DNA from 3 places in the Enterococcus sp. AZ196 genome. Region 1 is predicted to be linked to each of the others. Evidence: predicted binding sites of a transcription regulator. Region 1 holds the regulator's gene; each other region holds the start of a gene.

Region 1 (11,156 bases):
CAGCTGACTTGCCTGGTTTGATTGAAGGCGCGTCGCAAGGCGTTGGTTTAGGTACGCAATTTTTACGTCACATTGAACGTACGCGGGTCATTTTGCACGTAATCGATATGAGCGGAATGGAAGGCAGAGAGCCTTATGAAGATTATCAAGCCATTAACAACGAATTAGGTTCCCACAACTTGCGTTTATTGGAACGTCCTCAGATCATCGTTGCCAATAAAATGGATATGCCAAACGCAGAAGAGAACCTGAAAAAATTCAAGGAACAATTAAGAAAAGATAAGGAAGACGAGTTTGCTGATGATATTCCGGTTTTTGCGATCTCAGCGGTCACAAAACAAGGATTGGATAATTTATTGAATGCAACGGCTGACTTACTTGAAGTCACACCAGAGTTCCTGTTGTACGATGAAGAGGTGGAAGAAGATACCGTTAATTACGGATTCCAATCAGATGAACCAGAGTTTACAATTACTCGTGAACCTGATGCTACTTGGGTTCTCAGCGGTGAAAAACTAGAAAAACTCTTTAAAATGACTAATTTCGATCACGATGAAACAGTCATGCATTTTGCACGTCAACTTCGATCAATGGGTGTAGATGAAGCTTTGCGAGCTAGAGGAGCCAAGGATGGAGACCTTGTTCGCATTGATAAGTTTGAGTTCGAATTTGTTGATTAAGTATGTAGAATAAGTATTATTCATTTTTTAAAGCACAGCAAATCATTTTGCAGTGCTTTTTTGTGTATTGAAAGTACTTTTACAGGTCAACAATTTGAGGATTTTTCAGAAATAGCTACAAAAGATAGTGTCGATTATTAATTTATTTTAAAGAGAAATTTTTGATTGAAGAATTTTGATTATTTAAAAAAACAGAATTGCGATTTAACAAGAAATTAATGGTGTTATTTTTGTCGTTATTTATAGTCGCTTTTAATTTAGCCTAGAATAGTATCTTAAATTCAATATTCTTTTTTTGCATAAGAGAAAAATTATTAAAATATCTAATGCTATAATTAATCACATAGAAAACAAAAGCTGTTTATACAGTGTTAGAAACGATTATATCGGAAGAAAAGAATGGATTTTGTTAATAAGACGGATCGCAAAAAAATACGGCTGTTATATGTTCTAAATTTTTATGAATGATTGAGGAAAGTGTTGTTTAAAAATGACAATTGAATTATTTTATCTAAGAAAAGTTTTTTTAACCCAAAAATTTTATCAATAATTCTAATTGTGATTAATGAATTATAAACTTTTTGGTAGCGTTGGAGAGAATGGCGGTGTAAACTTACCTTGTAAGAAGTAATAATTATATTGTTAATTAATAAAACTTTCCTTACGCAATTTGTCGGAAACTTATTTTTAATAATAAAAAAGGGGAATAATGTGATGCAAGTATTAATTTTAACACACAATATCTTAGTTGAGAGACCTTTAGTTGAGAAGCTGCAGCGCTTAAACATTGAAGTGTTAAGCTCGGCAAAATTACTAACGATGCTTCAAGCGAAACGAGTGCCATTAGATGTTCTAAACTTTTTTGATGTCTTGATCGTTAGCGAAACGATCTCTGATCAAGAATTAGCGATTATTCTTAATGAGGTTGGCGGGAAGTTTACAATCATTAGAGAAACAGATCGGATACCTCAAAAAGATGAAAAAGCTGATTGGGAGTCAAGAGGTGTTGATGAATGGCTGCTTGAAGATGAAACACTTAGCGGGTTAAGAGAGAAGCTTGCTGAGAAGACGTTGAAAGAATCCGTTTATTCAATTGGTTTTGGTATGAGAGCTCAGCAAGAGGAAAATCAATATGAAAAACGACCTATCCCACTTTGGAATCTAACTCGTTCAGAACGCGAAATGTTGAGTACGCTAATTTCAACTAAAGACGCACCGATCAGTCGGAGTGATTTAGCTGTAAAAATTTGGGGTGATAGTGATTCTGCAAGCCATATGACTCGGTTATCTACTATTATTAAACACCTGCGCAACAAGTTGAAAATCGATGGCGTTGAATACGACGTTATTCGCACGAATTGGGGCGAAGGTTATCAATTATCAAAAGTTTTCTTTGATCATTATATTGTTGATGATCGTATTATGGAAGAGATAAAAACTGGAAATTAAGTCTCAGACAGACTGTAATCAAAACCTAAGTGGGTTTTGACTACAGTCTGTTTTTGCGAAAAAACTCGTTCTATTTTCCAAAACCTCTATTTATTGCTAAACTAGCATTATAAGCATAAAGGAGCGATTTTAAATGGAAAAACGAGTGATAATCATGAATTTTGACGTAGAATCCAAAGCGTATGAGGCCTTTTCTAAAGCTAAACGTCTTCATATGAATAAAGCATTTAAAGGCGAACAGATGGCAGTTGTTCATCATTCTGATGATGGAGAGCACAAATTTGAAATTGAGGATTTTTTAGACTTTACTGGCAGCAATAAAAGCTCTACAGGCGGTCTGATAGGTATGATGGTCGGTATTCTTGGAGGCCCAATCGGTATTTTATTGGGTTGGTTCACCGGTGGAATGATTGGAGCGACACAAGATGCGAAAGAAGTTCGCGATGCGACTGGTGTTTTTGAATTTTTAGTTGATAAAATCGGCGAAGGAGATACTGCATTACTGTTGATTGCCGAAGAAGATGACAATCGTCCGCTAAATCAATTAATCATGATGGAACTGGGTGGAGAAATCACTCGTTTGGACTATGCAGATGTTGAAGCTGACGTGAAGAAGACACAAGAAATCGCTAAACATTCAAAAGAAGAAGCTGAACAGAAGAGCGATTCAGAGAAGTAACAGGAGAAATTTTACATTGTTTGGATTGCGTAAAGCAGGACTTTCTTCTAGAATGATAGTAATTTGATAGAAAGTCAGGAGAATTATGGAATTAGAATTTTTAGGAACAGGTGCTGGCGTGCCGGCAAAGCATCGAAACGTCAGCGGTCTTGCGTTGAAGCTACTAGATGAACGCAATGCGATTTGGCTGTTTGACTGTGGCGAAGGCACTCAGATGCAAATTTTACGAACAAATATAAAACCACGTAAAATAGAAAAGATTTTTATCTCACATTTGCATGGAGATCATATTTTCGGTCTGCCTGGACTGTTAAGCAGTCGGTCTTTTCAAGGTGGAGAGGAACCGATTACTATTTACGGACCAATAGGTTTGGAAAATTATGTTCGGACTTCGCTGCAAGTAACAAAGACGCACCTCGCCTATCCGCTGCAATTTGTTGAGCTTAACGAAGGGATCGTCTTTGAAGATAAGCAATTTACTGTTGAGTGCATGCTGTTAGATCATGGTATTGAAAGCTATGGATTTCGAGTAACGGAAGCAAATCATGAGGGGATGCTGCAAGTTGAAAAACTGGCTGAATTAGGTATACCAGCGGGGCCGATTTATGGAAAATTAAAGCAAGGCCAAACCGTCACATTGGCCGATGGACAAGTGGTTGACGGGAAAGATTTTGTTGGTGAAGCTAAAAAAGGACGAATTGTGACGATTTTTGGCGATACTCGCTTCACTGACAGGTCCAGTCAATTTGCTAGAAATAGTGATGTGATTGTCCATGAAAGTACTTTTAATAAAAATGAAGCAAAACTCGCACGGGCCTACTTCCATTCCACGACACAGCAGGCTGCAATGATTGCGAAAGAGGCTCAAGCAGAAAAACTAATATTGACACATATTTCTGCTAGGTATCTTGCGAAAGAAGCAAAAGAATTAGAAGAGGAAGCGAAGGAAATTTTTCCGAATACTCAAATTGCGAAAGATTTGGATATTATCGATATTCCATTTTCATAAATGAATCAAATAACCTTTACAGAAAGAAGGGAACACAATGGATTTAACAGATAAAATCGTTGTCGTGACGGGCGGATCCGCCGGCTTAGGCGAACAAATCTGCTATGAGGCTGCGAAACGAGGAGCAATCGTTGTAACTTGTGCTCGCCGAATTAATTTGATTGGGCAAGTAAAGGAGCGTTGCAGCGAACTAAGCGGCAAAGAAGCGTTTGCTTTCCAATTAGATATTGCGGATCCTGATAATGTAGAATCAGTAATAGAACGAATCGAAAACGAAGTTGGTACAGTGGATGTGTTAGTAAATAATGCTGGTTTTGGATTGTTTGATAATTTTGTCGATTTTGATTTGGAAGCTGCCAAAAATATGTTCAACGTCAACGTTTTAGGTATGATGTACTTCACGCAGAAAATCGCGATCTCGATGGTCAACAATAAAAAAGGACATATATTTAATGTAGCATCCATGGCTGGTAAAATGGCAACGCCAAAATCAACCGTTTATTCTGCCACAAAATTTGCAGTACTAGGTTTTTCAAACGCTCTGCGGCTAGAGTTGCGTCCTGCTAATGTCTATGTGACTACAATTAATCCAGGACCGATCGCCACTGAATTTTTCGATAAGGCCGATCCAAGCGGCAGTTATTTGGAAAACTTAGGCGGTATCGTTTTAGATCCTCATAAGCTAGCCAAAACAATTGTTAATAAGATGGGGAAAGCAACACGCGAAATCAATCGCCCGTTCATTATGGAAGGCGCGAGTCATTTTTATGGGTTATTCCCGCATATTGGAGATTTTTTAGCAGGCGGATTATTCAATAGGAAGTAGGAAAGCAAATGAAGAAGCAATGGAAAGTTTTTTTAGGATTTATTTTGGTTTTGCTGATCGTGATTTTTGCGCTTTCCAATAGTCAAGAAGTTCCAGTCAATTTCTTGATCAAAAAAATCTATTTATCGCTTGTTCTTGTTATCATAGGGTCTGCTTTGATAGGAGCATTGGTCGTTTTTCTAACTTCTGGAGCAACGCTTTTACAACAGCGCAAAGAGATCAAGCAGTTAAAGGAAACGATTCAAGGCTATGAAACTAACAATGAACAAAAATTGGCAGAAGAAAAAGCAGCTTTTCAGCGTGAACAAGAAAATGAAATTGCTATGTTAAAAGCAAATTATGAGAGCCTGTTAAAAGATAAGGATCAGGCGTTAGCAGCGAAGGAAAATTCGCAGGCAGATAAAAAAGACAGTCAACCAATTGATTATTATGATTAGAAAGAGGACTTTAGTTGAAAAACTAAGGTCTTCTTCTCTTTCTTGTCTGATTTATTTTTGCTATACTGATACGGTTGGGAAGTGATAGAGTGAAAAAATCAACCTTCGATTGGCAGTTCGCAGACGCTGCACCGATTGATTCGACATTTAAAGAAGAATTGATGAGTCAGGGATACAGTGAAACTTTTGCTGAGCTTGTCTGGAATCGAAATATACATACGTTAGAAGAGTTTTCACAATTAATGAAGGCGAACATTGATGATTTACATGATCCATTTTTAATGCATGATATGGATAAAGCGGTAGAACGAATTCAAGCTGCAATTATGGAAGGGCAGCCAATTCTAGTTTATGGTGATTACGATGCAGATGGAATCACTAGTACTTCGATCATGCTGGAGACCTTAGAAATGATTGGTGCAGATGTTCATTATGTACTGCCGAATCGTTTTATTCATGGCTATGGTCCGAACAAGGAGTTATTTGCCGAGAAAATCAATGAAGGCATTCAATTAATTATTACTGTTGATAATGGAGTTGCTGGGAATGAAGCAATTGATTTTGCCAATTCTCAGGGTGTCGATGTGATCGTTACGGATCATCATGAGATGCCGCCTATTTTACCAGATGCTTACTGTATTATTCATCCTCGTCATCCTGAGGGACATTATCCCTTTGGTGAGTTGGCTGGGGCCGGCGTTGCCTTCAAATTGGCGACAGCATTACTAGAAGAAGTTCCGTTAGAAATGTTGGATCTAGTAACCATTGGGACTGTAGCAGATTTAGTTTCTATGACTGGTGAAAACCGTAATCTAGTTAAGCTGGGGCTGCAAGCAATCAAGCAAACGCAGCGTTTAGGTCTGTTAGAATTACTGAAGGTCAGTTCTGTTGACCTGCAAAAAGTTGATGAAACGAGTATTGGGTTTAGTTTAGGGCCGCGCTTAAACGCTATTGGACGTTTGGGTGATCCGAATCCTGCTGTAGAACTGATGACGACTTTTGATGATGAAGTTGCACGTGGCTTGGCTGAAAAACTTAACAAGATTAATGATGAACGCAAGCAAATAGTTCAAGAAACCACTGCTCAGGCAGCAGCGTTGATCAATCCTGAAGATGGGGTTCATTTGATTGCATCACAGGGGTGGAATCCAGGGGTCTTAGGAATCGTTGCTGGAAATATTCTTAAACAAACAGGACATCCAACGATTATTTTGTCTATTGATGAAAATGGTGTAGCAAAGGGGTCCGGTCGAAGTGTCGAAGCATTAGACCTATTCGGAATGCTGAACACTATGCGGTCTGAGTTTACTCATTTTGGCGGGCACGCGGCAGCTGTCGGATTGACAATGCCGTCGGAGAATATTCAGAATCTGAGAAGGATGATGAATGATTATATCGAGGCAGAACAGATTGATCTGACTAAAGGATCGACCCTGATGATAGATGAGTCGTTAAAGCTATCTGAAATTAAGTTGAAATTCGTTGAAGAATTGAAAAAACTCGCTCCATTTGGAACAGATAATCCTGCACCTCTTTTTTTGGTGGATGGAGAGATCAGCTTTTTCAAACGAATCGGCAGTGAACAACAGCATGTCAAATTTTCGTTAAAAGGTGAAGACGGCCAGTTGGATGCGATTGGTTTTGGTTTTGGTGAAGACGGTGAGAAAATCCAGCAGCCGGATACACAATTCGTAGGAGATTTAGAGATCAATGAATGGAACGGACAAAAGAAAGTTCAATTGCGCCTGATTGATTTTTCTTCGAACGGACTTCAAGTGATTGACCGCAGAGCCAAATATACTTGGTATGAAAAAATCGAAAACGGCAAAGTGCTGTATCTGGCTTTTCAACCAAATAGTCAAAAGTTTTTTGTGAACGAGCTGCAACAGCCGATCACCTTATATGATAAAACTATTGACTGGTCTGAGTATGACCAATTAGTCGTGTTGGATTGCCCAGATCAGAAAGAGCTGCTTAAAGAAATCTCACACAAGGGACAGTTTGAACGTATTTATCTTTATCTATATAGTCCAGATGAGGCTTATCTCAACGGGTTACCAGATCGTGAACAGTTCAAAGCGCTTTATAAATTCTTTGTAAAGCAGCCGCGAGTTGATATACGCTTCAAACTAAAAAATGTTTCGAATTATTTAAGAATTCCAGAAAAATTATTAGTATTCATGATTCACGTGTTTTCTGAGTTAAAATTTGTTACAATAGACGACGGTGTTTTACAAATGGTCGAATCTCCTCAAACTCGAGCTTTTGAAGAGAGCGAGATTTATCAAAAACGCATAGCTCGGATTGATAGCGAAGAGTTTTTATTAATGAATGATATTCAAACTATTAGAAATTGGCTGAAAGGCTAGGAGGAACAACCGAAATGAATTTGAAAGATTATATTGCCAGTATCCCAGACTATCCGAAAGAGGGAATAGTATTTCGTGATATCTCACCGTTAATGGCTGATGGCGAAGCTTACCGTGAAGCGACTAAGCAAATTGTCAATTACGCAAAAGAAAAACAAATTGATATGGTCGTAGGACCAGAAGCTCGCGGCTTTATCGTGGGCTGTCCCGTTGCTTTTGAATTGGGCTTAGGTTTTGCACCAGTTCGCAAGCCGGGTAAATTGCCACGTGAAGTAATTGAAGTTGAATATGAAAAAGAATATGGTACGGATACTTTGACGATCCACAGTGATGCCATCAAACCTGGTCAACGAGTGTTGATCACTGATGATTTATTGGCTACTGGCGGAACGATTAAAGCAACGATCGAATTAGTTGAAAAACTTGGTGGCGTTGTTGTAGGTTGTGCCTTCTTGATTGAGTTAGAGGAATTGCACGGGCGTGATAAAATCCAAGGGTACGATATTTTAACTTTAATGGACTACTAAGAGAAAGCTGGAGAGATATTCCAGCTTTTTTATTTTGCCCTTTGAATTGATTAGGACAGACAATCAAAACCACCCGTGAAACGGGTGGTTTGCTCTTCGGCTGAAAGCCTCTATTACCGGCCTTGGCCTGAAAGGCCATCTGAAGGCTTCCTCCCGCACCACATCTACTCACTGATTCTAAAAGAATCTCTCTTTATCTCTTCTTGTTTTTTTCTCCTGTAAATGGATCTACTTCTTCAAACAATGTTAACTGGTCCGCTACATGATCTTCCTTGAGTTGTTTACGAATATATTCTGCTATCTGTTCCTTATTTCGACCAACCGTATCCACATAGTATCCGCGACACCAAAATTTACGATTCCCATATCGATACTTCAACTCCGCATGTCGATCGAATATCATTAAGCTGCTTTTTCCTTTTAAATATCCCATAAATTGAGCCACACTTAGCTTTGGTGGAATGCTGACAAGGAGGTGAACGTGGTCCTTACAAGCATTTGCTTCATGAATTTCTACCCCTTTTCTTTCACAAAGCTTACGGATGATTGCTCCGATACTTTCTCTATATTTCCCATAAATGATTTGTCTACGATATTTTGGTGCAAATACAATATGATACTTACATCTCCATTTTGAGTGTGCTAAACTTTCTTTATCCTTCATCATAAGGATACCTCCTAAATTTGATTGTGATGCGGTCGGGAAACCATCATCAGTTTATCAATTTTGGGAGGCTTTTTTAATACCACGCTGGAAGCTCTCCGGAACCATAGGCATAGCCTATGGTTTTCAAAACATACAAAAAAAGCTGTTAGAAAAAAATCTAACAGCTTGGGGATTAATTTTTAAGCAGATTTATGATAGTGCTGATCACAAGTCACATAATAAAAATCTTCGGCCGGTTCTTTATAATAGTGTTCTTCTTCGATATCATCTTCATCATATTGACGTTCAGCATAATGCTGTGCATACTTCCGTTCATCCCACAACATAAACCAAACAAGGAACAAGCCAGAAAAAATGACGATCGTAGCTAAAGAACCTAACTTACCAATCAATAAACCTAGTAACAATACAGCGATAATCAAACCAAATCTTCTTACTGCTTTCATCAATAATCACTCCTAATTCGTATTAATGAACTCATTTTTACTAAAGTCAAAAATGAGGTTTATTCTCACCACGTAGATCATTCCGCTAAACTTGTTCTAATTTTTAGACTGTAAATCTAGTTTTAATTATTTATCGGGAAAAGCGGAACAGACATCCTACTATCATGCGAACATGTGTTTGTATATTCATTATACGAATGTTTGTTCGTTTTGTAAAGAAAAAAATAATCGGAAGTAAATTCCGATTAATAAATATGGTTGCGGTACAATCCAACGACCTTCCCAAGAATAGAAACATTGTCGAAAATAAGTGGTGCCAACTCATCATTTTCAGGTTGTAAACGAATATGATTCGATTCGCGATAAAATCTCTTACACGTAGCTTCGTTCTCGTCAGTCATAGCAATGACGATCTCACCATTTGTTGCTGTCGATTGCTTTCTAACGATGACATGATCACCATCATAGATACCAGCGTTAATCATACTTTCGCCGCGAATCGTTAACATGAATAGGCTGCCTTCTTCACTCGACAAATCTGGAGGAACAGGGAAGAAGTCCGATGCTTCCTCTACAGCTAAGATCGGTTCACCGGCTGTGACAACACCTAGCATAGGGATCACTTGCGGAGTAGCTCCTATTTTTTCTAAACCTGTAATGGTCAATTCAATTGCTCTTGGCTTTGTGGGGTCGCGTAGTATCCAACCTTTTTTCTCTAATCTGGATAAGTGTCCGTGGACTGTGGAAGTAGATGAAAGACTCACAGCTTCTCCAATTTCTCTTACAGTGGGTGGGTAACCTTTATCTTCAACGCGTTCATGAATGAAACGTAGAACTTCTAATTGTTTTGTTTCCGTTCTTTTTGCCAATGCCCGCACCTTCTTTCGTTTTTTTTAGTGTAGCATAGTTATCTGAACAAATCAAACAAGCGTTCGCATTTGTTTGTACTTTCAACTTATTTTTTTTTATGTATAATTAGAAAGGGAAAAGAGGTGCTCAAGATGATTAATGATGAAACAATTGCACGTATCAACGAATTAGCTAAGAAAAAAAAGACAGTCGGCTTAACAGATGCGGAAGCGCATGAACAGAAGGTTTTACGGGAAGAGTATATCGCTTCCTTCCGCAGTGGAATGCGCCATCACATCGAAGGGATGAAGGTCGTTGATCCAGAAGGCAACGATGTTACACCAGAGAAATTAAAAGAGATTCAAAAGAAAAAAGGATTACACAACAGAAAGTAAATCTTTTGTTGGTAAGTGATTGAAAAGTCAAAATAAATCGGTTACAATGAATCTGTAATTAAAGTATTTATGACCAAAAAGGAGGAAGTAATTTGTTCGACAAAATCGATCAACTAGGTGTAAACACAATCAGAACGTTAAGTATTGAGGCAATTCAAAAAGCAAACTCAGGTCATCCGGGGTTACCAATGGGTGCGGCGCCAATGGCTTATGCTTTATGGACCAAACATTTAAATGTTAATCCAGCTACTTCATTAAACTGGCCAAACCGCGACCGTTTCATTTTATCTGCAGGTCATGGTTCTGCAATGTTGTACAGCTTATTACATCTTGCAGGCTATCAAGTAACGATTGATGATTTGAAAAATTTCCGTCAATGGGAAAGTAAAACACCAGGACACCCTGAATTCCAACATACAGATGGTGTTGAAGCAACTTCAGGTCCTTTAGGTCAAGGTATTTCGACTTCTGTTGGGATGGCAATGGCTGAAGCCCATTTAGCGGCGACTTATAACCGTGACAGCTTTAATGTCATGGATCACTATACGTATGCACTATGTGGAGATGGCGACTTAATGGAAGGTGTTTCCGGGGAAGCTAGCTCTATGGCAGGTCATATGAAGCTTGGAAAATTGATCGTATTGTACGATTCAAACGACATTTCATTAGATGGACCTACTTCAAAAGCCTTCACTGAAGATGTTGGTGCTCGCTATGAAGCTTATGGCTGGCAGCATATTTTGGTCAAAGATGGCAACGACTTAGAAGCAATTTCTAAAGCAATTGATGAAGCAAAAGCGGAAACGGACAAACCTTCATTGAT
Region 2 (11,156 bases), on a different contig from region 1:
GCTCTTTTTAGACTATTACGTTCATTGACATTGACAGTAAAGTGGTGCGTTCCTGATTTTGCATTTGGATTGTACAAACGATAAACTGGTGTGGAACCGCCCGATTGCCACGAAACTCCTTCGTATCGCCATCCATTAGACTTTAAATTATTTACTTCATTCATATTTAAAGTGTAGTGATGATCTCCCCCGTTATTTGGATTAAAGACACGATAGACAGGGGCTCCTTTGCTTGGTGCTTCCCAGGCTGTCCCTTCACTTCTCCAACCAGCTCTCACTACAGATGGAATCTCATTTGCATTTTGAGTGTATAGATGTTCACCAGTATTTGGATTATAAGCACGATATAATGTGGAAGCTTCTGTTTCGGTTGATCCTGCAAATGCTGCTCCTCCAACACCCATTAAAATACCTAAACTGATAACTATTTTCCCTAACTTATTCTTTTTCATCATCTTTTTCTCCTTTTACCCTTTTTTTTTAGTTTATATCTAAACAGAACACATAATTCAGGCTTATTTCTAAAATACCATACTTTCACATTAAAATGGTTCTAGTTTCTTAAACGGTTAGATTATTTCCTAGACGGTTTTGAACCTATTTTTTTGTTTTGTGCTACGAAATGGCGTAGTCGAAAGGCTGAATTTTTTGCGTTTTGTTGCGAAGCTTTTACCATTCACTAGAAGGTTTTGCAAGGGTCGCTTGCGACAACGCTTGCCCTTGCAAGTTCTTCCAGCGTCTTGTGAGAAACAGGGTGAACGCGCTTGCGCGAAGCTTCGACCTGCTTTCGCAACTAGAAAGCGTGTGAAATGGTAAAAATGTAGCGCAAAACCAAAAAATTTATTTAGAAAACAAGTTTTTTAAAACTTGTATCCTTTTTGCCTGGGCGAGCGGAGTTGGAGCTATGCTCCGCTTGACCAGCGCTTTTTTTACTTGATCTATTACGCAACTCCCTATGCAATTTCGTATTCCTGTAAGAGCTGGTGATCGATTTCATAGTATTCAAAAAATTCTTCTGTCAATTGATAGCCTTCTCCCCAATTTGTTCGGATGACTTCTTGTTTTCCTTGATCGATGTGTAGCTTGAGTCGTAATTTTTTTATGATCGTGGATAAGCGAGCCATACAACTATTTGAAGCCGACTTTCCCCACATTTTTTTGCTTAGATTCTCACGACTGATTGACTTGTCCTTCTCAGCCAAGAGAATAAATAATAACTGCCTCTCCGCATTGGTTAACTTCTGTAATGGAATGCCTATTTTTTTCTTTTCGTAGGGCTGAATCTCTGACTCTATCTGTTGCTTTTCCTCAAAATATAATCTTCTCTGAATTTCTTTATTTGCGTTAATAAGTCCATCTTGATAGTCGCTAATGACTTTTTTTAGAATCGCATTTTCGCTTTTCAGTTCTGCTATTTCCCTTTGTAAAAGGAGTGTCTGCTCCCTATTGACGATATAGTTCACTGATCATTCCCCCTCGTGATCGTCTAGTGCTAGTTTCCATGGAAACTGGTTCATTGTCTGTTTTTGAAACATTTACCTCATCATTTTCAATTTGGTAAACTGTTTCTAGCTGCCCGTCTTCTGAGTGACGATACGTCGTCACTAGCTCAAATTCATGATTGGTAATAGTTGTGAAAATCGCTTGCCCGATACTTGCGTTGCCACAATGTGAGACGATCAAGTATTGACGATCTGTTAACCAATGAATAAATTCCTTATACGTAAACTGCTTGCCGCGCTTTTCATGAGTAAAGCGCCGGATCAATACTTTATACTTTTTGCTGTCGGTCATGACTCTATGCATGGATTTCAACTCCTTTATTCTTTATCTATTTTTTTCCGCCTTATTCCCATGAATACGAATATTTGTATTGCCAACCATATCCAACCAAGGATAACTTTTGCTGCAATGACTGCTGCGATTGCGACAGCGACTATTACAATTACTATCCCAAGCGATTTGACGTATAGAAAAATCAGATCGCTTGTTGAACAATTGTTCGTTCGTTTTGCTAGTGAAAAAGCAGAAAACGCATCCGTTCCGACAAGACCACTATCATACTGAGTCGATTCGAACTTCAATATTCTTCTATTTTTCTTAGATACTTGACTGTAGCGAACAATCTTTTTATCTCCTATTCCATCTTTCCAAGATGGAAATAACTCTTTAGGTGACTCTGTTGCATAGGTTTCGTAATACAAACAAGATATCCCTTCAGCTTCTGACTCCTCGTAAATAAAGACGGCTTCATCACAAAAGAGATTTTCAATTCTGATCGCTGATTTGCCTGAAAACAAATTTATGTAATGCGCCCAATATATAGTAAATAGCGTAGCAAAATGCAGTCCTACAATAGCAATAATAAGAACTGCCGATCTAAATAGAACTCCGATACTGTTTTTCCTTGAACTTTCATCATCTTCCCAACGTAACAGAAACATCAGAATCACTCTCCTTGGCTTAATCTGCCTATTTCAATCTTTTCAAGAATAGTCTTGAAATTATGGTCGCTGCAAAAGAAATTCCTAAACAAACAAGTGATTCTCCAAAGCAGACACCTAAACGATACGTAAGGGCAGACACAAACAGACTGACGATAAATAACTGAACAATTCTTTTGCAATCCTTCCTAAGTTCCTGCACCGAGGATCGATTATTCAATAAACGAACTTCTTTAAAGGACTTTGTTGATTGTTCCATAAACATTTCACTCCTATTCACATACAAAACACCAATTATTTATGCTATGCTGATGATTAAGGGTGTTAGGTAACCCCTGTGAAACCAATTCAAATCCATGATAACCAAATACTTAACACCCTTTGACGCTGATTACTTTCAGCGTCTCTCTTTATTTTTAAGCATATAATTCAGCCGTTTGGTTCGATCATGCTATGATGAAATTATAGCTACGAGTATTGGCATGATAACTTTCTAGTTACTCTTCGCTTATCTTTCTTAGCATCAGCCATTGATCGGAAAATCAATGGCTTATTTTTATATCGCTATTTTTAAGAAGTATTTCTTAATCAGTCAGATCATTGAGACTCTAGTGGATACACCGTCTCATTCTCATCACTTTCAAAATTCGGTGCTATCTCAATGACCTCCGGTTCATGTTGTTGCTTCTTCATCATTTCCAATTTTTGATTCGTTCCAACCATAGACCAAGCTATGACTGCCAAGCAAATTAAATTAAGAATGTTGACTATTAATGGCACTCGTTGTTTTCTGTCAAGAACTTGCCAGTGTTCCAGTAAATAGATCACCAGAAACAGAAGAAGTAAAAAGACTAAACCAAACACTACCCAAACCCACACCATAGCAATTCCCTCCTGTGTACCTTCTCTTTTTTCGCACACTTGAAAACAAAAAATAATCTCAACGAGTTTATGGCGTCCGAAACTCGAAACCCTAATAGACAACGGTAAATGCCACTAAATCCTTGTGACAAGTGCCTATATGTAGTGCAGCACACGACATACAAAGAAATCTGAATTTGTTCCAGACTGCTTTCCATGCGCTCTCCCATTACGAAAAGCCCGCTTGGTCTTTCTCCAAGTTTGCGTCAATGTCTTAGACCCCTTTAGTTAGCTGCTCTGATTAGTCCAAGACGCTATGAATTGCTAGACAAGCAATTCCTTTGATTGTTTACCGACTGCTTTTATTGCAGACGTTCATTTCATCAGTTTCACAAATTCTTCGAGTACCGTTTGCTTAGATGACCCATCTTTTCTGATACCACCTACCAAAAGCTTCCCAGTTTCCCACAAAAACTATTCTTAAAATTATTTAAGTAGGTCTTTGAAGGCTTAAAGCCTTGCTGCTCGTTTCCGCTGATTCTTCAAATTGTGTTGCTTGCTTTGCAAATTTTTCAAGCAAGCGAAAAAAGAGAAGAGAATTATTTTTTTAACCGTATCGCAAATATTTACTCATGCCCTTTCCAGTGATCCTCAACGGTTGTTTAGGATCAACTCTTCGAGCAATTAGTCTTTTATCAGAATCGTATACATTCTTGATTCGGGGGTAGATCGTATGGAGCATCACGGTTTCAATCACCCGCTCTCGTTTACAAACTCCCTCAAAATACGTTTCGATTTTCTCAGCTTTTAGTCCATCGATTCGGTAATGACTCATTGTTTTGGGTGCATAGTGCCCTGGCACTCTTCTTTTCCGTTTCTCAAAAACCGTCACACGTTTTCCGTAGTACCCAATCTCTTCAATGCTGATCACTTTTCTCACGCAATTCCCTCCCGTTCTTTATTTGATCTTGCTGCAACCAGGACTTCGCGGATTCCTGTGTTAAGAAAGAATTTAAGATTTTTTCTTGGTTGCAGCAACAACAATACTGACAATATGCTTTGCGCCAGCAGGAAACTGACAACAAAAAAGAGGAGACCACACCCATTAGGTATAGTCTCCTCCCTACTTCTGCCCAGACGATCCACAAAGAAACCCCCGATTAGACTCATTTATTCCGTAAATCCGAAATATGAAATCTGATCGTTAAATTTGTCGCCACTTCCCCATAAAATAAGTGTTTAAGAAAGGCGCACAAATATGGTAAGATAGTCTCGTTGCAGATAGTAATGTCTGCACATTTTGGCAGGAGCCTTGACCCATCTGACTGTTCTTTCAGGATGGAACTTTGCTACTCAATGATCCAGCAATGGAGGTAGGATTCCTTTGTTGGGGAGAGCAGTAAAGCTCGGCTTCTGTCTTTGTTTTTGCCAGCTTCATGCTGACGCAAAATACATATATATCCAGTTTTATTAATTCGTTCAGCAAAAAATCATAATTAATTACGATAATTTGATTGGTCTTCGCAAATAGAGTAACACATTATATTTTTTTAGGAAACCTATTTTTTGACTCTCCAAAAAAATAATCACGATCCCCGATACTTTCCAAAAACATCGATTTATTAATAACGACTATCACTAAACAAATCTTCAAATCTTGAATACTAAGTTATATTAACATCTGTAAAAAACATCTGTCAACGTTTAAATTCACTAAAAACCCCATTAAATAAAGGTTTTTAGTGAATTTTTTGTTATTTTTGAAAACCGGAAGTTCGCGAACGGTGTTATTTTATTTTTCTCAATATTCAATCAATTCTATCTTCTTATCCCCAAGAATCTTACCCGAAAGTGCACCCATAATTTTTTTCTTTTTGGGAACTCTCTCACCTCTGCACGGATAATTCTCCTCAGTGATCTAGTTCATGAAACACAACAAACAACAAATAATCTTGGGCAAAGGCCCAGCTAGAAACAGCAAACACCGATTGTAAACAGGAGCCCAAAGTTGCTAAGGCAACATGCGCTAAAGCGCTACTCAATACGACAAAGCAAGAAGAAGACGTATCATAGATATAATGTATAAGGCAGTTTGCGGGTTTAATTTTTAGCCGGCTCCCGGTTGGAGTAGTTCCAATTGCTCCATGCTTTTTTCGATCGGTAATAGCTGATAGAATACTTCTCTAACTATAGTGCCTGGAACTAGGAAAGTCTCTCTAATCGCGTTAAAATAGGCCTCGCGGACTTCTTTCTTCGTTAAAATGACTGTCCGCATCAACGCTTTAACTGAAGCAATCATAATTCCGCCACCACGTCCGGTCGTAACTCGATAAAATACCTGGTTCGTTTCCTTCAGCTTTTTAAGAGCAGCATCGAAAGATCTCTCCGGTACTCCGATTTCTTCTCTAATTTCTTTCTTAGTTGAGTAAACAAAAGGTTTATACGTGTAGCTTTGGGTCGCCAAATAAGCAAGGATATCTTGCTGCCATTCTTTCGAATGGGATCTCACGCGTTCCTTGCGAGCTTTTTTAAATTTATACCAACCTTTTGGTTGGGAAAATAGCTGATCATCAGTCAAGCTTGCATCGACCCAGGTATGGCAAAGAGTTCGAACTTTGTCTTTAGCAGCTGCTAGATACTCTCCTGAATACGCGCTGGTTATGATCCGATCCAATTCGTTCTCACTGATTGGACTTTCTAGTCTTTCATTCATTTCCATCAAGTTATATTGGCAAGTTTCCAAAGGAGATTCTGACGAATAGTAGGCTAAAGCGAGCGTGAAGAAGACATTGTTTCGGCCGTAAACTCCCTTAGAGCCTCTTAAGCTATTGGAATTCAGCAAAAGATTTACCCAGTTTTCGTCAATTTGACGCCCTTTTTTAGTTTCTTTTCTTGGCATTTGAACGATATCAGCTTTTTTATCTTCAGAAATCGTTATTGACCAATTTAACCACTCCTGGAACGTATAGGTATATGATTCTTCCAAGAACAAAATGTTGTCAGTTCTTGGGATTCTTGCTATCCCGAAGTGATTGCAGCCGATATCTACACCAGCTAAATCTTTAGCCAACTCTTTACGAATATTTTCGGAAATCTTTTTTGCCACATTGATCACTTTAAAGTTCGATTTGCTTGTAACGAATGCAGCATCCTTTAAAACAAAGTATGCCTGGTATCCTTTCGGGGTATCTAAAATCATTGTTGGCATAAAGCCCATACGATCATACGCCGAAAGCACAATTTCCCCATGATTAAACTTTTTACCTGGAAGATCGATGTCAACAACAAAAGTGTTGATCTGACGTAAATTGTTTTCACTATGCCCTTTTACGGTCAGACGTGCGTCATCTGAATAGGTACCATAACGATAAACGTTAGGAGTCCAATGTGTCAGTCCATCGATGTTATCAGCAACTGCTTCAGATGAAGTAATCACGATCCCTCTTGCATATTTCATTAGCTCTTTTGTACGAAATCCGAAGATAGCCCCTTTGTTGCCTTCGTTGCTATCGATTGGTTTAATTTTGCTATTTTTATATTTATAATTTCTAAGTCCATTTTTTAAAATCATAAGAACGCTAGAGCTTGCTTTACTCATTACAATCACCTACTTTCTTTCTCATAGAAAAAAGCATGACTAAAAAGCCATGCCTTTGCAGTAATAATTGAGTTTTTTTCATAACCAAATAAGCCTAAAAATATTGAATTTTTGGCGAAAATTTGATATAGTCTACTCAACAGATAAGTGTTTCCAAAGGCATGAGCTGTCGCAATTCAAGGTCAGAGTTGAATTGATAGACTGGCTCTTTTTTTGTTTTCTTTTTTAAAATACAATACTAATTCATTCTTGTAAACCGCTAAAAAATCATAAGAAACGGTATATTTACACATTTGCGCATTTGCACATTTACATATTTGTAAATGAACTACTAAAGTTTTTTCATTAAATAAATGCAAATCTTGATTTTTTACACATTTACACATTATAAATTGCTTTTACCACACGGTTTGTCTATCTTTGCCTGACATTTGTACTTTTACACATTTACACTTTTGTAAATTAGTCTTGACAGGCCGGGTTTTTCGTTTTATACTCTATTTGCACATTTACACATTTGTACTTATGTAAATATACACATTTTTTTAGGAGGTTTAACATGGAAAAGCAAGAAATTTCAAGGCTGAGTAAACGGCCAAGAGTAATAAACATTGGTAACGAAAAGGGCGGTGTTGGTAAAACATCATTGACACGTTTATTACCTGCGGCTTTAGCAAATCTTTTTGGGTTCAAATCCCTTATCGTAGATATGGATCCCCAGGCAAATACGACAAAATCTCTCTATGTTACTAGAAACATTTACCATGAAGATGAAGTCACTGTATTTGAGAATACCTTAATGAATGGGATAGCAAGAGGTGATCTCTCAGACCTAATTCTAAACGTTATGCCTAATGTTGATTTTATTCCATCTGCTTATGATCTAAAGAGTTTTCCTACATTTCTAAGTAAAAAATTTGGGTTAGTCGACGAAAGTGATCCTGATTATTTCCAAGTGAAAGAGCAACAGTATGCTTACTTTAAACAACTAATTGATGATATTAAAGGTGACTACGATTTCGTTTTTTTTGATACACCACCAACATCATCTGATATAACTGAAGCCGTGTCTTATAGCAGTGACTATATTCTAATCGCATTTCAAACACAAAGTGATAGCTTAGATGGTGCTCGAAATTTTCTTGAACAAACACTTATTCCATTGAGTGATAATTTCAACACAGAGTTTGAAATTATCGGGATTTTACCAAATCAAATGACAAAAGGAAGTATTGAATCAGCAACCTTAAATGATGCTCATGAATTATTTGGATCTGAAAATGTTTTTGAGAACATTGTTCCTTTCACTAAAGCTATCCAAAATATTCCTCGTAACGGTGTTACCTTACGAGGATATTGGAACAGCAAAATGTTTAACGAATCAATCAACCCAATCGCTGAAGAATTAATTAACCGAATAATAATAGTGGAGGAATAATAAATGGAATCTAATAGTAAAAGAATTGGTCTTATTAACAAAAAGAAAAAGACTAATACCTATATCCCAGATGTTAAACCCAAGAATCCCTACACCGGAATTACTGAAACTGAAAACACACCAGCTAAACCATTAACTGAAGAACTAGACTTCAATCTACTAACACTTGAACGAGGTACAATTCGGCCACCACTTGAACAAAAACTAGAATTGGATGCCTTGGTTCAAATATCCGATTATCAATATGCCTATGAACTTTTAGCAGAATTAGTTTACTCAGCGAGAAAGCAGCTCTCAAAAGAGGACGAACAGAAATATCAGTCCGTTCTATATGATCTAAAAAGAAAAGAAGTAAAAAAGATTCAAAAGAAGATTCAGAAAAAGCAAAGGAATCAGGGTTAATTCCCTGATTCCTTTGCTTTTATAATCAAATGTGTAAATTTACACATTTGTATTTTTACGCATTTACACCTGAATTTATAAAGTGATCTACCCGATATCACGCTGATCCCATTTTGTGCTAATAGAATTCCATAAAAGTACACAAGTGTACTTTTTCAATTTTACACATTTGTATTTTTACACTTTGAAGTCTTAGGTCTCAGCTTTAAAGCTGTAGATAGAACTATCTACGTCATCAATTTTGATGAATGTTTTTTTGTAAATGTGTAAATTTACATAATTACACATTTACGCATTTTCACAAGCGTTGCTCTTAAATAGGGGGTTCACGAACCAACTGTACAGAAATTCCCAATAGGAATTTTCATGAAAACTATATAAATGCTGATATACAAGCATTTTATAAATTCACACCCAAATAGTAAAAATACTGTTTAGGCTACAATCGGATATTCTGATCTCTCCATTAAATTTAATAGATTTCCGTTGACAAAAAACGACTCTCAATTTAAACTTATAACGAACATACGTTCGTTATAGAACTAAATCGGGGGTGAGTTTATGGATTGGAATGATAATCCAAAATTTGATTACAATAGAGAGCCTAGTCGTGATATTTTGTGCATCGATTGCAAAAGCTTTTACAGCTCCGTAGAATGCGTAGAACGTGGGCTAAATCCACTTACCACCAAGTTGGTGGTTATGAGCTATCCTTCAGACAATCCAGAGGAACGGGGCAGTGGTTTGATCTTGGCGTCTTCACCGGCTGCAAAAAAAGCTTATGGTATTTCGAATGTATCACGCGCCAGGGACTTACCATTTCCGTATCCTGAAGATTTAGTAATTGCTGCGCCTAGAATGTCATACTATATGAAAAAGAATATGGAGATTAACAACATTTATCGGAAGTATGCTGATGAGAATAATCACTCCGTTTTTTCTGTCGATGAAACATTTTTAGACGTGACAGATTCGCTTAAACTATACGGCTGCAAAACAGCTGATGAACTCGCACGTCTGATCCAGATTGATGTCTGTAGAACAACAGGAATCTACACAACAGTCGGAATAGGGGACAACTGCTGGCTTGCGAAAGCAGCACTTGATCTATACAGCAAGTCTAATCGAAATATGCGTGCAGAAATTCGTTATGAAGATGTTCAGGATAAGTTATGGAATATTACCGATCTAACTGAACTATGCGGAATAGCTAAGCGAACCGCTATACGATTAAATCGATTGGGAATACATACTGTCTATGATCTAGCTCATGCTGATTATTGGCGATTAAAGACTCGACTAGGAATCATTGGTACAGAATTATACGCAAAATCCTGGGGCATCGATCGTAGCTTTATCGGTCAAAAGTACACACCAAAGTCTAAATCCATCGGGAATAGTCAAGTACTGAATCGTGACTACACACGTCGCGACGAGATCGAAGTCGTTATCAAAGAAATGGCCGACCAGGTAGGAACTCGGCTGCGTCGATCAGGCGCAAAAACTGAATGCGTATCACTTTGGGTTGGCTATTCAATGGGGTACATAGACTACGAAAATCCTGATAAGAGGGGATTTCACCAACAAATTAGACTTCCTCTGACCAATTCAAGCAAGGAAATAGCCGAAGCATTATTGATCATTTTCTCCAGGCATTATAAAAGGCAAGACGTCCGAAATATCGGCATAAACTGTTCGAAGCTTACGTATACAAATACCTTGCAGCTGAATCTATTTCAGGAACCGGAGGAGCAAATTAACGATTTTAAAATTGATTTCATTGTTGACACCATAAGAAAAAAATATGGGTTTAAATCGATCGTACATGCGCATAGCTATATGCCTGGATCAAGGGCTATCGAGCGGTCGTCCTTGGTCGGAGGGCATGCGGGCGGCATGTCTGGAATTGAGAGTGATTCGAATGGTACACCGAACTAAAAAAGAATTCAAAAACTACAATGAGTTTCACGATCGACCATTCGGTCTGAAATGGGGAACAGCTTTTGCACTCGATGATCTTATGAAAGGTGTACGTACCAACGAAGAATATGCCTTAAAAAGTAATGCAGCACGCCCACAAATGACTAGAGAGAGCATCGATGCTGTTTTGTCAGACTCGTTCCTTAGGAAAAAGGAAGTAATTGTACAACTCAATTTGCTAGATGAATTTGGTCGACTGCTTGACGATCTATCAGGATATTTCAAAGGCGAAGCCTACCAAGATTACTTTGTTTTCAACGATCAAGTAATCTATTGGGAAGACGTCCGCCATGTAGAAATCAAAGAAACAAATAAGTGGTTCGAAACAGATATGTTTGCTGAAGCAAAACAACCTGAAGATCCTCAGCAAGCAGCTGCTGAAATTGAATTCGAAAAAGACGAGTTCTATCAGCCGTTTTATTCCGAAGAAGGT
Region 3 (11,156 bases), 2.6 Mb from region 1:
TATCGGTGATACGGTTATCGGCGGATCTGTTAATGGTGACGGGACGATTCAGGTAGAGGTGACCGGAACAGGCGAAGATGGTTATCTAGCAAAAGTTATGACCATGGTGAAGGAAGCACAGCAAGAAAAATCGAAGCTTGAATCGATTTCTGATAAAGTAGCCAAATGGTTGTTCTATGTAGCATTAGCTGCGGGTATCTTGACCTTTATCGCTTGGCTGATCGTTGCTGATCTGCCGCAAGCCTTGGACAGGATGGTGACGGTCTTTGTTATTGCTTGTCCACACGCGTTAGGATTAGCTATTCCTTTAGTTATTGCTCGTTCTACTTCGTTAGCTGCTAAAAATGGTCTATTATTGAAAAGTCGTCAAGCATTGGAACAAGGGAATCAATTGGACTATGTGTTCTTGGACAAGACAGGAACATTGACAGAGGGGAAATTTACAGTGACTGGTGTGGAGGAACTAGCCGATATGGATAAATCTGAAGTACTGAAATATATCGGTGCTTTAGAAAGTCAGACCAATCACCCACTAGCAGTCGGGGTCATGAATTATTTGAATTCGTCAAACATCTCCCCTTATCAAGCACAAGATGTCTCCACCTTAAAGGGTGTTGGAGTTCGAGGTACGGTGGAAGGCCACCAAGTTATTTTAGCTAATCAGAAGGAAATTGAGAAACGTCAATTAAGTTTTGATCAAGATAGATTGAATGAGTATCAAGCTCAAGGCAATACGATATCTTTTCTATTGATTGATGATCAGCTGATTGCTTTCTTCGCGATGGGCGATACATTAAAGGAACAAGCTCGAGACTTTATCAAGAGCTTGCGAAATGCTGGCATCGAACCTGTTATGTTGACTGGTGATAATAAATCAGCTGCTGAAGCTGTAGCTAATTACTTGGATATTAAAGAATTTTATAGTGAGCTTCTGCCAGATGATAAAGAAAAAATTATCAAGGACTATACCGACAAAGGTAAGAAGGTAATGATGGTGGGTGATGGAATCAATGATGCTCCTGCCTTGGCGAGAGCTTCTATTGGTATGGCGATTGGAGCAGGTACCGACATTGCAATTGATTCTGCTGATGTTGTTTTGACTAACAGTAATTTACAGGATATCTTAAAATTTGTACGTTTAGCAAAAAAAACACACAGTAAAATGATCCAAAATCTTTGGTGGGGAGCAGGCTATAATATTTTAGCGATCCCGCTTGCTGCAGGTGTTTTAGCTCCATTGGGAATCCTCTTAAGCCCTGCGGTTGGTGCGATTTTGATGTCTTTAAGTACAATTATTGTGGCAATCAATGCCATGACACTAAACGTCTGATTATTCAGACGCTTTTTTTTTTTTGCAAAAAGTTGAATAAAAACTTTCCCATGTTTTGTGCTATTTTTAAATTAGAGGAATTGCAATGAACAGAAAAGGGGATATAAAATATGATCTGGCAATTTATAATGAGAAAGAAAAATCAACGACAGCTACAATTAATTGCATTACTAAGAGAAGAACGATATACGGTAGGAGAATTAGCTAAGCATATAAAGACAAGCCCGAGAACAGTTTTACGACATCTTGATGAATTGCAGCAAAAGGGATATGTTTCAAAAGGAAAATATTGGCAGATAGATCAGCAGTACGAAACAAAATATTCAGAACTTTACCGAGGATTATTGATGGCTGATCCACGTTTTCAACTGTTTCGACAATATCTTTGGGGACACGCTTCAACGGAAATCGAATATAACAAATTTAAAGAGCTAAATCAGCATTTGCTTTGCTTGAATCTTTCAGCCAATCGTCGAACGGGCAATTTATTGGGAGAACAAGGGTTAATATTTTTGTTACAGCTGCGCTATTTGAGAGATTTCTATTATTTTGAGGAGCATGAGATTTATCAGCAGATAGATTATTATTATCGAAATTATCCTGGAGTGCCGATTAATAAAGCTCTATTCCCTGATGAATCAGTTATTGAATCCTTCATTGAAGAATTTGGTATAGAGTCGAAGTTTGCGGAGTTTTTCTTCTTTGATCATATGCGCTATCATTTTCAGCTTTTTACGGATTTTTATCATTGTCATCGAAACTATCAAACGGATTTATATCTAGAAGTGCAGCAAGCGACTCAAATTATTAAGGAGGTACTTGCTTTTGAAAGTGAAGTACTAAAAAATACATTCACGGTTAAGCTTTTTGATCTGTTTTTTGGAATACATCAAGGGCTTCCATTAATAATATTCAATCTGAAATGGGAGCAAGGTGCTGTAGCAGAAACGTATTATCGTCTTGGCAAAGAGTTAAAACGGCAGATCCCTATGTTGACTAATTGCCGAGTGGACGAATTGGCGTTAGCTTTGAAAAATATTGTTTTTACAAGCTATCATGTGGCGCTAACAACAACCCCAAATCTAGCTTCTTCATTTTCGATTCAAGAACGATATGAGAAAATTATATGTTCTAAATAAGGAAAGTAAGATGAAGATTTTTCTTCAAGAAAGGTTATGCTATAATGATGAAGACTACGTAAAGGACGCCATTTTAGTTCGTGTGACGCTACTATTTTTCGCGCGAATAATAAAATGAGGTACAGATAAAAGAGAATTTAGCTCTTTCGTTAGAGAGGCTATGAAATTAGGAGGAGAGCAGAGTGGGATTACGAAAACTAGATGTTCCGACATCTTCGATTACAGAAGTAAAAAAATCACCAATGGATGTTTTTGCTCAAGCTCGCAAGGCGGAGACTGGTGTTTATATCTTTAACCGTGAAAAAATTGCTGGTGTAATGCTTACTAAAGAACAATATGAAGCGTTGGTGGAGGAATTAAATACTTTACGAGATACTTTATATCAGCCAGTAGAACGAGAATTACCAGTTCCAGAAGAATTGGAAGAGTTGGCAACGGCGTTGAGAACCACTCTAGCAAAGGGCTCAGTTATCTCTGCTAGGTATTTAGATGAACGAATGGTGGCCACAGGATTCATTACCAAAAAAACTGGTTTCGGCGGTGTGACGGAAATGATGAAAGAGCTGGAAGATACGGGGAAAATTATCTATCAGCTGCGTCGACGTGAGCATAATAAAGTCATTTACGCTGAAATTTTCGGCGAACCCCAAGAATTTCAACGAGGATCTGCTGACAAGCTGATGATCCGTAAAGTTAATCTGATTGAACGATAGACAGTGAAAACTGTCTATTTTTTTTTTGATTTAGCAGATTAGTCGAATAGTATGTATACAAAATCGGCTGATTTCCCCACACTAGAAAAAATACTACTATAAATGAGTTCGCTAAAATTGAGTGCTATCATTTTATTACTAACGCATCATTCTTAAGTTCCTCTTATTTCCAGCATGATTAATTGTCTGTGAACAGACGTTCGGGTATAATAGTTAATGGAAGAAGGATGGAAGAGGAGGCGAAAATGATGGCTGAGTTGGTATTTCCATTAAAAAATGATATCTCGAGAAAAATTATTCATATGGATATGGATGCTTTTTTTGCCTCAGTCGAAGAGCGGGATGATCCTGAACTGGCAAAACATCCGCTGGTGATCGCACGCCATCCCTCTGATACGGGCGGGAAGGGTGTTGTAACTACAGCGAATTACAAGGCAAGGGTATATGGGATACATTCTGCTATGAGTGCACAGAAGGCGTTTGAGCTGTGTCCGCAAGCAATTTTCAAGCCTGGTGATCACGAGAAATACAGCGCGGTTTCAAAACAGGTCCGAGCCATTTTTCACCGATACACTGATATTATTGAACCAGTTTCTATTGATGAAGCCTATCTTGATGTGACAGAAAATAAGATTGATGCACGTTCAGCCATTAAAATCGCCCGAATGATTCAGCAGGATATTTGGCAAGAACTTCAGCTGACTTGCTCTGCTGGTGTCAGCTATAATAAATTTTTAGCTAAGCTGGCTTCTGATTATCAGAAGCCTAAAGGTATGACTGTGATCTCTCCAGAAGAAGCCGTTACTTTCTTGAAACGATTGCCGATCGAAAAGTTTCATGGTGTAGGTAAGAAGACGGTGCCAAAAATGAATGAGTTTGGCATCTTTACTGGTGCGGATTTGTATGAGAAGAGTGAAATGTTTTTGATTCAGGAGTTTGGCAAAATGGGTTACTCTTTATATCGTAAGGTCCGAGGGATTCACGATTCACCAGTAAGCGTGACTCGCGAGCGTAAATCTGTAGGCAAAGAGCATACTTACGGTCGTCCGTTAACAACAGAGGATGAAGTATTAACTCAATTGCGACAACTGGCGGAAAAAGTTGAGCATTCATTAAAACGAGTGCAGCGCCACGGTAAAACGGTGGTGGTCAAGATTCGTTATGCGGACTATACAACAGTCACGAGACGCGTGACTTTGCCATATTACATAGAAAAGAAAGAAGAGCTATTTTCTCAAGCGAGCTTGATTTGGGAAGAGATTGGCGGCGTAGAAAAAGGGATCCGATTGGTCGGTATTACCTTGACCAATCTAGATCCCGTCGCCTATGAAAATATTGTGCTGCCATTATGGGAAGAGCGATTAAATTAGTTCGCTCTTTTTTATTTGTTCAAAGGCTTTTTCTGAGTCATGAAGCTTTTCCCAAATCACTACTTCGCCCTTTGCTAAAGATTTTTTGACATCAATGATTCGTTGATTTGAACTGCCGCGGAATTGCAGCATCAAATTTTTCTTTGAGATATCAAAACGACCATCGACCAAGATATCGATCTTGCCCAGCATTTCTAATTTATCCTCGCTATCTAGCAGCAGTTCTTCAAACGTATAACCGGTCCAAGACCAGATATCCTTACTATCGCCAAATTCGGAGCGAAGTCGATCGATCACTTTCAAGCAGACTTGAGTATTTAAGAAAGGCTCGCCCCCTAAAAAGGTAACACCTTGGACATAATCATGAGCTGTATCAGTGATCAGCTGGTCTTCTAGTTCTTGTGTGAATGGTTTGCCGTATCGGAAATTTTGTGAAGCGGCGTTGAAGCAGCCTTCGCAGGCAAAGGGGCAGCCGCTGACATAGAGACTGTTGCGGACGCCTTCACCATCTACAAAATTGAAGGCCTTATAATCAGCGATATATTGTTGACTTAGTTCACTTGCCAGCCATTCTTTCGGTTTAGGATTACGCATATTTTTCACCTTTCAAATAAAACAGGGAGCGGCAAAGAACGCCGTCCCTGTCAATAGTCTGTTGTCCAACACAAAGAACGAATGTCGTTCTTTGCAAACCTTTATTATTTCATGTGTTTTACACGAGATGCAATCTCTTCATGACGACCGTGAACCATCGGACGTGCTTGAGGGTTTCCTAGGTAACCGCAAGTCCGTTTCACTACATCGCATGATTTCGGATCGTGATTGCCGCATTGTGGACATTCAAAACCACGTTTTGTTGGTTTGAAGTCGCCTTCGAAACCACATTCGTAGCAATGATCGATCGGAGTATTCGTGCCTAGATATGCGATACGGTCATAACCATAGTCCCAGACAGCTTCCAAAGATTTTGGATTTTGCTGCAAGACAGGGTATTCACAGTAGTGGATGAAGCCGCCGGAACAATATTTAGGATAATCTTTTTCAAAATCTAGTTTTTCAAACGGTGTTGGATTTTTTCGAACATCGTAATGGAAACTATTAGTATAGTAGTCTTTGTCCGTAATGTTCTCAACGATACCAAAACGTTCAGTATCTAGACGGCAGAAGCGGTCCGTTAAGCTTTCACTTGGTGTTGAGTAAACGCTAAAGTGATAGCCATATTCATTACCCCAAGCATCTGCGTGTTCCTTCAAATCTTTCATAATGTCGATGGTAAATTCTTTTGCTTCATCATTACCTTCCCATTCTCCACCGTAAAAGACACTGGCTACTTCATAAAGGCCAATATAACCTAGAGAAATTGTTGCACGTTTATTCTTAAATAATTCATTAACCGCATCAGTACGTTTCAAACGTTTGCCAAAAGCACCGTATTGATAAAGAATTGGTGCGTTTGCTGGAGTGGCTTCTTTACAACGGTCGATTCGGAAGACTAGGGCATCTTTTGCGATTTGAAGCCGTTCTTCTAATAATGACCAGAATTTTTCTTTATTGCCGCCAGATTCTAAAGCAATTCGTGGCAAGTTTAATGTAACAACTCCAAGGTTCATCCGACCAGCATTGATTTCTTCACCTTGTTCATTTTTCCAGCCTTGTAAGAACGAGCGACAGCCCATTGGTACTTTGAAACTGCCTGTTAATTCGATCAGCTTATCGTAGTTCAAGATATCCGGATACATCCGTTTTGTTGCGCATTCTAACGCAAGTTCTTTGATGTCGTAGTTTGGATCGTTTGGCTCTAAGTTTGTTCCGCGACGTAAGGTGAAAATCAACTTAGGGAAAATCGCTGTCCGTTTTTCGCTGCCTAAACCTTCGATTCGGATTTGTAAGATTGCTTTTTGGATCTCACGTTCAAACCAATCAGTTCCCAAACCGAAGCCTAGAGAAGTGAAAGGTGTTTGTCCATTTGAAGTAAACAGAGTATTGATTTCATATTCCAAACTTTGCATGGCATCGTAAATATCTTTGCGTGTCTTTTGTTTTGCGAAAGCTTTTTGCTTTTCAGGATTATCGATCCATTCTTCTGCATCTTTTAAGTGTTTATCGTAATTTAGGCGCGCAAAAGGAGCTAATAGCTCATCTGTACGGTCTGCCGAACAACCGCCATATTGGCTAGATGCCACATTAGCGATGATTTGCGAGATTTGGGCGGTTGCTGTTTGGATCGATTTTGGACTTTCAACTTCCGCATTCCCAATTTTGAAGCCATTGTTCAACATCCCTTTGAAGTCAATCAAACAGCAGTTAGTCATTGGTGTATAGGGATGATAGTCCAAGTCATGATAATGAATGTCTCCTTTTTGGTGCGCGTTTGCCACGTGAGGAGGCAGCATCTTTAAACCGATTGATTTGCCGACGATCCCTGCAGTTAAATCACGTTGTGTGTTAAAAACATCACTATCTTTATTGGCATTTTCATTGACGACCGTTTGATCCTTATTGATTAATTTACCGATCGTAAAATTGATATCGGTCGCTTTGCTGCGTTGGAAGTCGCGGCGTGTCCGATAATTGATATATTCTTTTGCCAGCTCATATTCGTTGTGTTCTAATAATGTATGCTCCACGATGTTTTGGATTTCATATATTTTAATATCGCTAGTAAAACGTTCTGAAATTTCTGCATCTACTCGCTCAACAATTGACTGGATACGTTCATGAGCCAGAGGATCGACCGATCCTTTGATTTTCGTTTCTGCTTTGATCAAGGCATCATAAATTTTTTGATCATCAAATGCTGTGTGACGACCATCACGTTTTACGACCTTAATATTTTTTAGCGACGGTTGATATTCGTTGAACAACGAATCTTTTGTGTGGATTTCCATCATTGCAAACAACTCCATTCCTTTAAAGTTCATTATCAATCATATAGTATTTCTGATGTGGTTGCAACGATATATAGTATTATTTTTTTGCCAAAAAAGAAAAACACACCATATATAGTGTGCTTGTTTACTGAAAGATAAAAGAAAGCTGATAAGGCCAAGCTTCCAAATAAGATAAAATAACTGAAAAAATTTTTTCCTAAAAAGTGAAAAAAATGTAAGATTATTGAAGGTCGTTTCACATAAGAATCCACCTCAAATATGATACCATAAAAGAAAAAAATTAGATGTTACAAATAGATTTCAGTCCAATATTTTTCGCTTATATTTTGCTGTTGATTAAGTTTTAAGTGGAATGAAGTGAACGCTAACCAAAAGGTAAGTGATTAAGACCTATTGAATGGTATGCTTACTTAGACAAAATTAACAATCATACTGAAAATATTTCCTCTAAGTTGAGATAGAAATAGGAGGGGAACAAATGGAAAAAATTATTAAGGTACAGCATTTAAGTAAAAGCTATGGCACACGAAACAATAAAGTGAATGTCTTAAATGATTTAAATTTTACAGTTGAGAAGGGCGAATTTGTCGGTATTATGGGACCCAGTGGGGCTGGGAAAACGACGTTGATGAACATTCTTTCGACAATATTATTGCCGACAATGGGGTCGGTTAAGATTGCCGGAGCGGATATCACCCAGATGCGTGAGAGCCGCTTAACAGATTTTCGCCGAGAAAAAATGGGATTTATCTTTCAGGATTTCAATTTGATTGACAGTTTGACTGTCAAGGATAATATTATTCTACCGCTGACTGTCAGCAAGCTTTCAAATGATGAGATTGAAGACCGGGTACTTCGTTTAGCAAGGATATTAAAAATTGAGCATATTCTAGCGCGCTATCCAGAAGAAATTTCGGTTGGACAGCAGCAGCGGACAGCAGCAGCTCGGGCTCTGATCAGTAAGCCGCTAGTTTTATTTGCTGATGAGCCGACAGGTTCCTTGGATTCGAAAGCAGCTACAGAGTTTTTAAATTACTTGGATGAAGTGAATCTTCATGAGGAAACGACGATTTTGATGGTGACTCATGATCCGTACACTGCCAGCTACTGCAACCGAGTCTTGTTTATCAAAGATGGACGCTTTTTCTCTGAGATCGTTCGCCGTTCTTCCCGCAAAGACTTCTTTGAGAAAGTAATCGACATGCAGGCGACAATCGGCGGGGGTGGGAAAGCCAATGCTGATTAGAATTATTTGGCGCGGCTTCAAAAAACAATTATCTAACTACCTAATCTTTTTCTTCAGTCTGATTTTTGCGGTAATGGTTTATTATTCCTTTACTGCAATGACGTATGAGCAGCCTCTGATCCGCAGTGCAGGAAAAAATACCCAACTTGTTGGAATGCTGGGCTTTGGCAGCTTTGCCGTTGTTTTAATATTGCTTTTTTTTATGGCGAATACCAATCGTTTCTTCATTGAAAATCGTCGTAAAGATATCAGTATTTTCCATTTATATGGCTTAAACTACTATCAGATATGCCTTTGGTTCATTTTAGAGATTTTTTTTATTGGAATTTTTTCTTTTATGATTGGTATTGGCCTGGGGGTCCTGTTATCCAAGCTCTTTAGTATGATTTTGGTTAAGGCGATGGATCTGCCGTTACAAGTACATTTCTTTTTTTCAACCGATGCCGTTGTAGCTACTGGCCTAGTGGTGTTGTTCATTCTCGGAGTAGTTTCATTGCAGATTCTTTGGCTAGTATCGGGGTACAAGTTCTCTCATCTTAAAAAGCTTCAGTTGCGAAAGATACAGGCAATGAAAATATCGCTATGGAAAAAAATCTTAGGTGTAATCGGTGTATTGCTTTTATTGGGCGGCTGGGGAATGGCAATAAGCTATATTGACTTTGCTCGCGAAGCAAGTGAATATTTTGGGTTGATTCAAGGAAACGGGTTGTTGATGGGTGGAATTTTTCTCTTATGTGTCATCGGAAGCTATTTGTTTTTCGCCTTTACATTACGCTGGTACAATTCCTATCGTCCGAAGCGATTAAATAAAAACCTCGGTATGCTATCACGTAGCGAATGGCAGCTGCGCTTGTTCAGCGAGTGGCGTTTCTTTGGTTCTATTACAGTTGCTTTGGGCTTGGCGCTAGCGATCTTGGGCGGAATGGCAGCAGTTGTTTCGTTAGAAATGCGTTCAGTGAATGAGATTGCTCCAGCCTCTTTGATGATTACACGGGAAAGCTATGAAAAAATCGCGCCTAAGCTGCAGGAAATGAGACCTTATCAACGACAATCCCTGAATTTTAAAACAGTACCTGCTAAGCAAAGTGTCGAAATTTCTGGTGAAGGTATGAACTCGCAGCCGGAGATTATGGATATGGTTTCTCTTTCAGATTATCGTTCATTTCAAAAAACGAATCCGACTTTGCGGGATATTTCTTTGAAAACGGCGAGTTCGACGGTCGTTTTGAGTTCTTATCAACGATATTTAAATGACTATACTCATTACAGCAAAAGCATTTACCTGAAGAATCGACGGTTGAAGGTGCAAGAGACACATCCAAATTTCTTTGGCGATACAAATCTGCGTTATGGAACTGGAATGATCGTTGTTTCGGATAAGCTGTTTAATGAAACCCCAGGTCTCAGTTATACTATTGAAGTGATCGATGTGAAGAATCACAACGAAGAAAAACTAAATCGGTTGATTCGTAAGCGTTTGAAGGGCGATTGGGATTTTCCAATCCACTACAAACTAGCTTGGAAAAACAAGCAAATTATCGGAGAGGTAAGTAAGGGCGAAGGCTCTAAAAAAGAGGATTCGACAATCTATCGATCAGAATATACGTCCTATCAGGAAGTTTATCGCATGACTCGCAGCAGTATGGGACTAGTTTTGTTCGTTGTGACTTTTGTAACAGCCACTTTTATTATTACGACAGCCAGTATGGTGACCCTTCGCCAGCTCTCAGAATTTAAGCAGAAACGAAAAAAATATGCTTTGTTACGGCAGGTGGGGATTCCGGACAAGACTATTTATCAGGAAATCAAACGAGAGAATCGGGTTGTTTTTTTCATTCCAGCAATTTTAGCATTGATTCATAGTATACTGGCACTCTCGGTAATCTCACATATCGCTAAAAATGCGGATTATTGGTTTGTATATCTATTTTGTGGATTGATGTTAGTTGTTTATGCGTTGTTCTATTGGATCTCTTGTGTCTATCAGAAGAAACTTCTATAAAAATATGATGAATGAGGTATATCAATTGGGTTTGGTATATCTCTTTTTTTGTTGGGATAAAGTAGAACAGGCTTACAAAAAGGTCTAGCAAAGAGTACTAGGCTCTGCCTTTCTGTCTTGTTGAAAACCATATCTTTAAAATGGTGATCAGACATGTGACAAAACTGTTCGTTTGAGAGCGCTATATGTAAGAAGAACAAATGGAAGATTTTCGCCAGCGTTCTATAATAATCACAAAAGAAAAAGGAGAGGGCGATCGGATGAGGGATTTTTATAAAAAACCTGCTGCTCGTTACTGGTTAAGTTTTATTGGAAAGACGATTTTTTACTTTGCCGTCCTTTTGATTCTAGTTTACTTATACCATTACAGAAGCATTCAAGGTGGTAATTTTATCTACAACGAATTTTAATACGAATTCGTTCTTGGACCGAATGGAGGGATAATCATGCAAAATATTATTGAAG

Evidence for each region. Region 1 encodes LexA, which represses DNA repair genes until DNA is damaged. Its sites were predicted from a motif close to CNAACANNTGTTNG; they were not measured.
Region 2: the regulator LexA is predicted to act here: its motif matches at 9,264-9,277, upstream of IGI67_RS25520 (Y-family DNA polymerase).
Region 3: the regulator LexA is predicted to act here: its motif matches at 3,372-3,385, upstream of dinB (DNA polymerase IV).

Annotation. Positions count from the first base shown of each region.
Region 1 is NZ_JBIPAM010000001.1:711,012-722,167, reverse strand. It holds gene obgE (GTPase ObgE) at 1-680, shown strand, start outside; gene IGI67_RS03455 (winged helix-turn-helix domain-containing protein) at 1,395-2,129, shown strand; gene IGI67_RS03450 (DUF1269 domain-containing protein) at 2,263-2,808, shown strand; gene rnz (ribonuclease Z) at 2,894-3,817, shown strand; gene IGI67_RS03440 (SDR family NAD(P)-dependent oxidoreductase) at 3,855-4,643, shown strand; gene IGI67_RS03435 (LapA family protein) at 4,652-5,080, shown strand; gene recJ (single-stranded-DNA-specific exonuclease RecJ) at 5,170-7,449, shown strand; gene IGI67_RS03425 (adenine phosphoribosyltransferase) at 7,464-7,976, shown strand; gene tnpA (IS200/IS605 family transposase) at 8,170-8,643, opposite strand; gene IGI67_RS03415 (hypothetical protein) at 8,823-9,089, opposite strand; gene lexA (transcriptional repressor LexA) at 9,335-9,958, opposite strand; gene IGI67_RS03405 (DUF896 family protein) at 10,091-10,333, shown strand; gene tkt (transketolase) at 10,426-11,156, shown strand, end outside.
Region 2 is NZ_JBIPAM010000003.1:36,417-47,572, reverse strand. It holds gene IGI67_RS25570 (hypothetical protein) at 1-452, opposite strand, end outside; gene IGI67_RS25565 (winged helix-turn-helix domain-containing protein) at 954-1,463, opposite strand; gene IGI67_RS25560 (hypothetical protein) at 1,444-1,806, opposite strand; gene IGI67_RS25555 (hypothetical protein) at 1,821-2,444, opposite strand; gene IGI67_RS25550 (hypothetical protein) at 2,473-2,703, opposite strand; gene IGI67_RS25545 (hypothetical protein) at 3,042-3,326, opposite strand; gene traE (type IV conjugative transfer system protein TraE) at 3,913-4,245, opposite strand; gene IGI67_RS25535 (primase C-terminal domain-containing protein) at 5,413-6,903, opposite strand; gene IGI67_RS25530 (ParA family protein) at 7,463-8,341, shown strand; gene IGI67_RS25525 (replication-associated protein) at 8,345-8,743, shown strand; gene IGI67_RS25520 (Y-family DNA polymerase) at 9,305-10,681, shown strand; gene IGI67_RS25515 (hypothetical protein) at 10,665-11,156, shown strand, end outside.
Region 3 is NZ_JBIPAM010000001.1:3,346,396-3,357,551, forward strand. It holds gene IGI67_RS16085 (copper-translocating P-type ATPase) at 1-1,330, shown strand, start outside; gene IGI67_RS16090 (winged helix-turn-helix domain-containing protein) at 1,441-2,469, shown strand; gene IGI67_RS16095 (hypothetical protein) at 2,652-3,182, shown strand; gene dinB (DNA polymerase IV) at 3,431-4,552, shown strand; gene nrdG (anaerobic ribonucleoside-triphosphate reductase activating protein) at 4,544-5,146, opposite strand; gene nrdD (anaerobic ribonucleoside-triphosphate reductase) at 5,251-7,443, opposite strand; gene IGI67_RS16115 (ABC transporter ATP-binding protein) at 7,922-8,689, shown strand; gene IGI67_RS16120 (FtsX-like permease family protein) at 8,679-10,691, shown strand; gene IGI67_RS16125 (teichoic acid D-Ala incorporation-associated protein DltX) at 10,952-11,101, shown strand; gene dltA (D-alanine--poly(phosphoribitol) ligase subunit DltA) at 11,138-11,156, shown strand, end outside.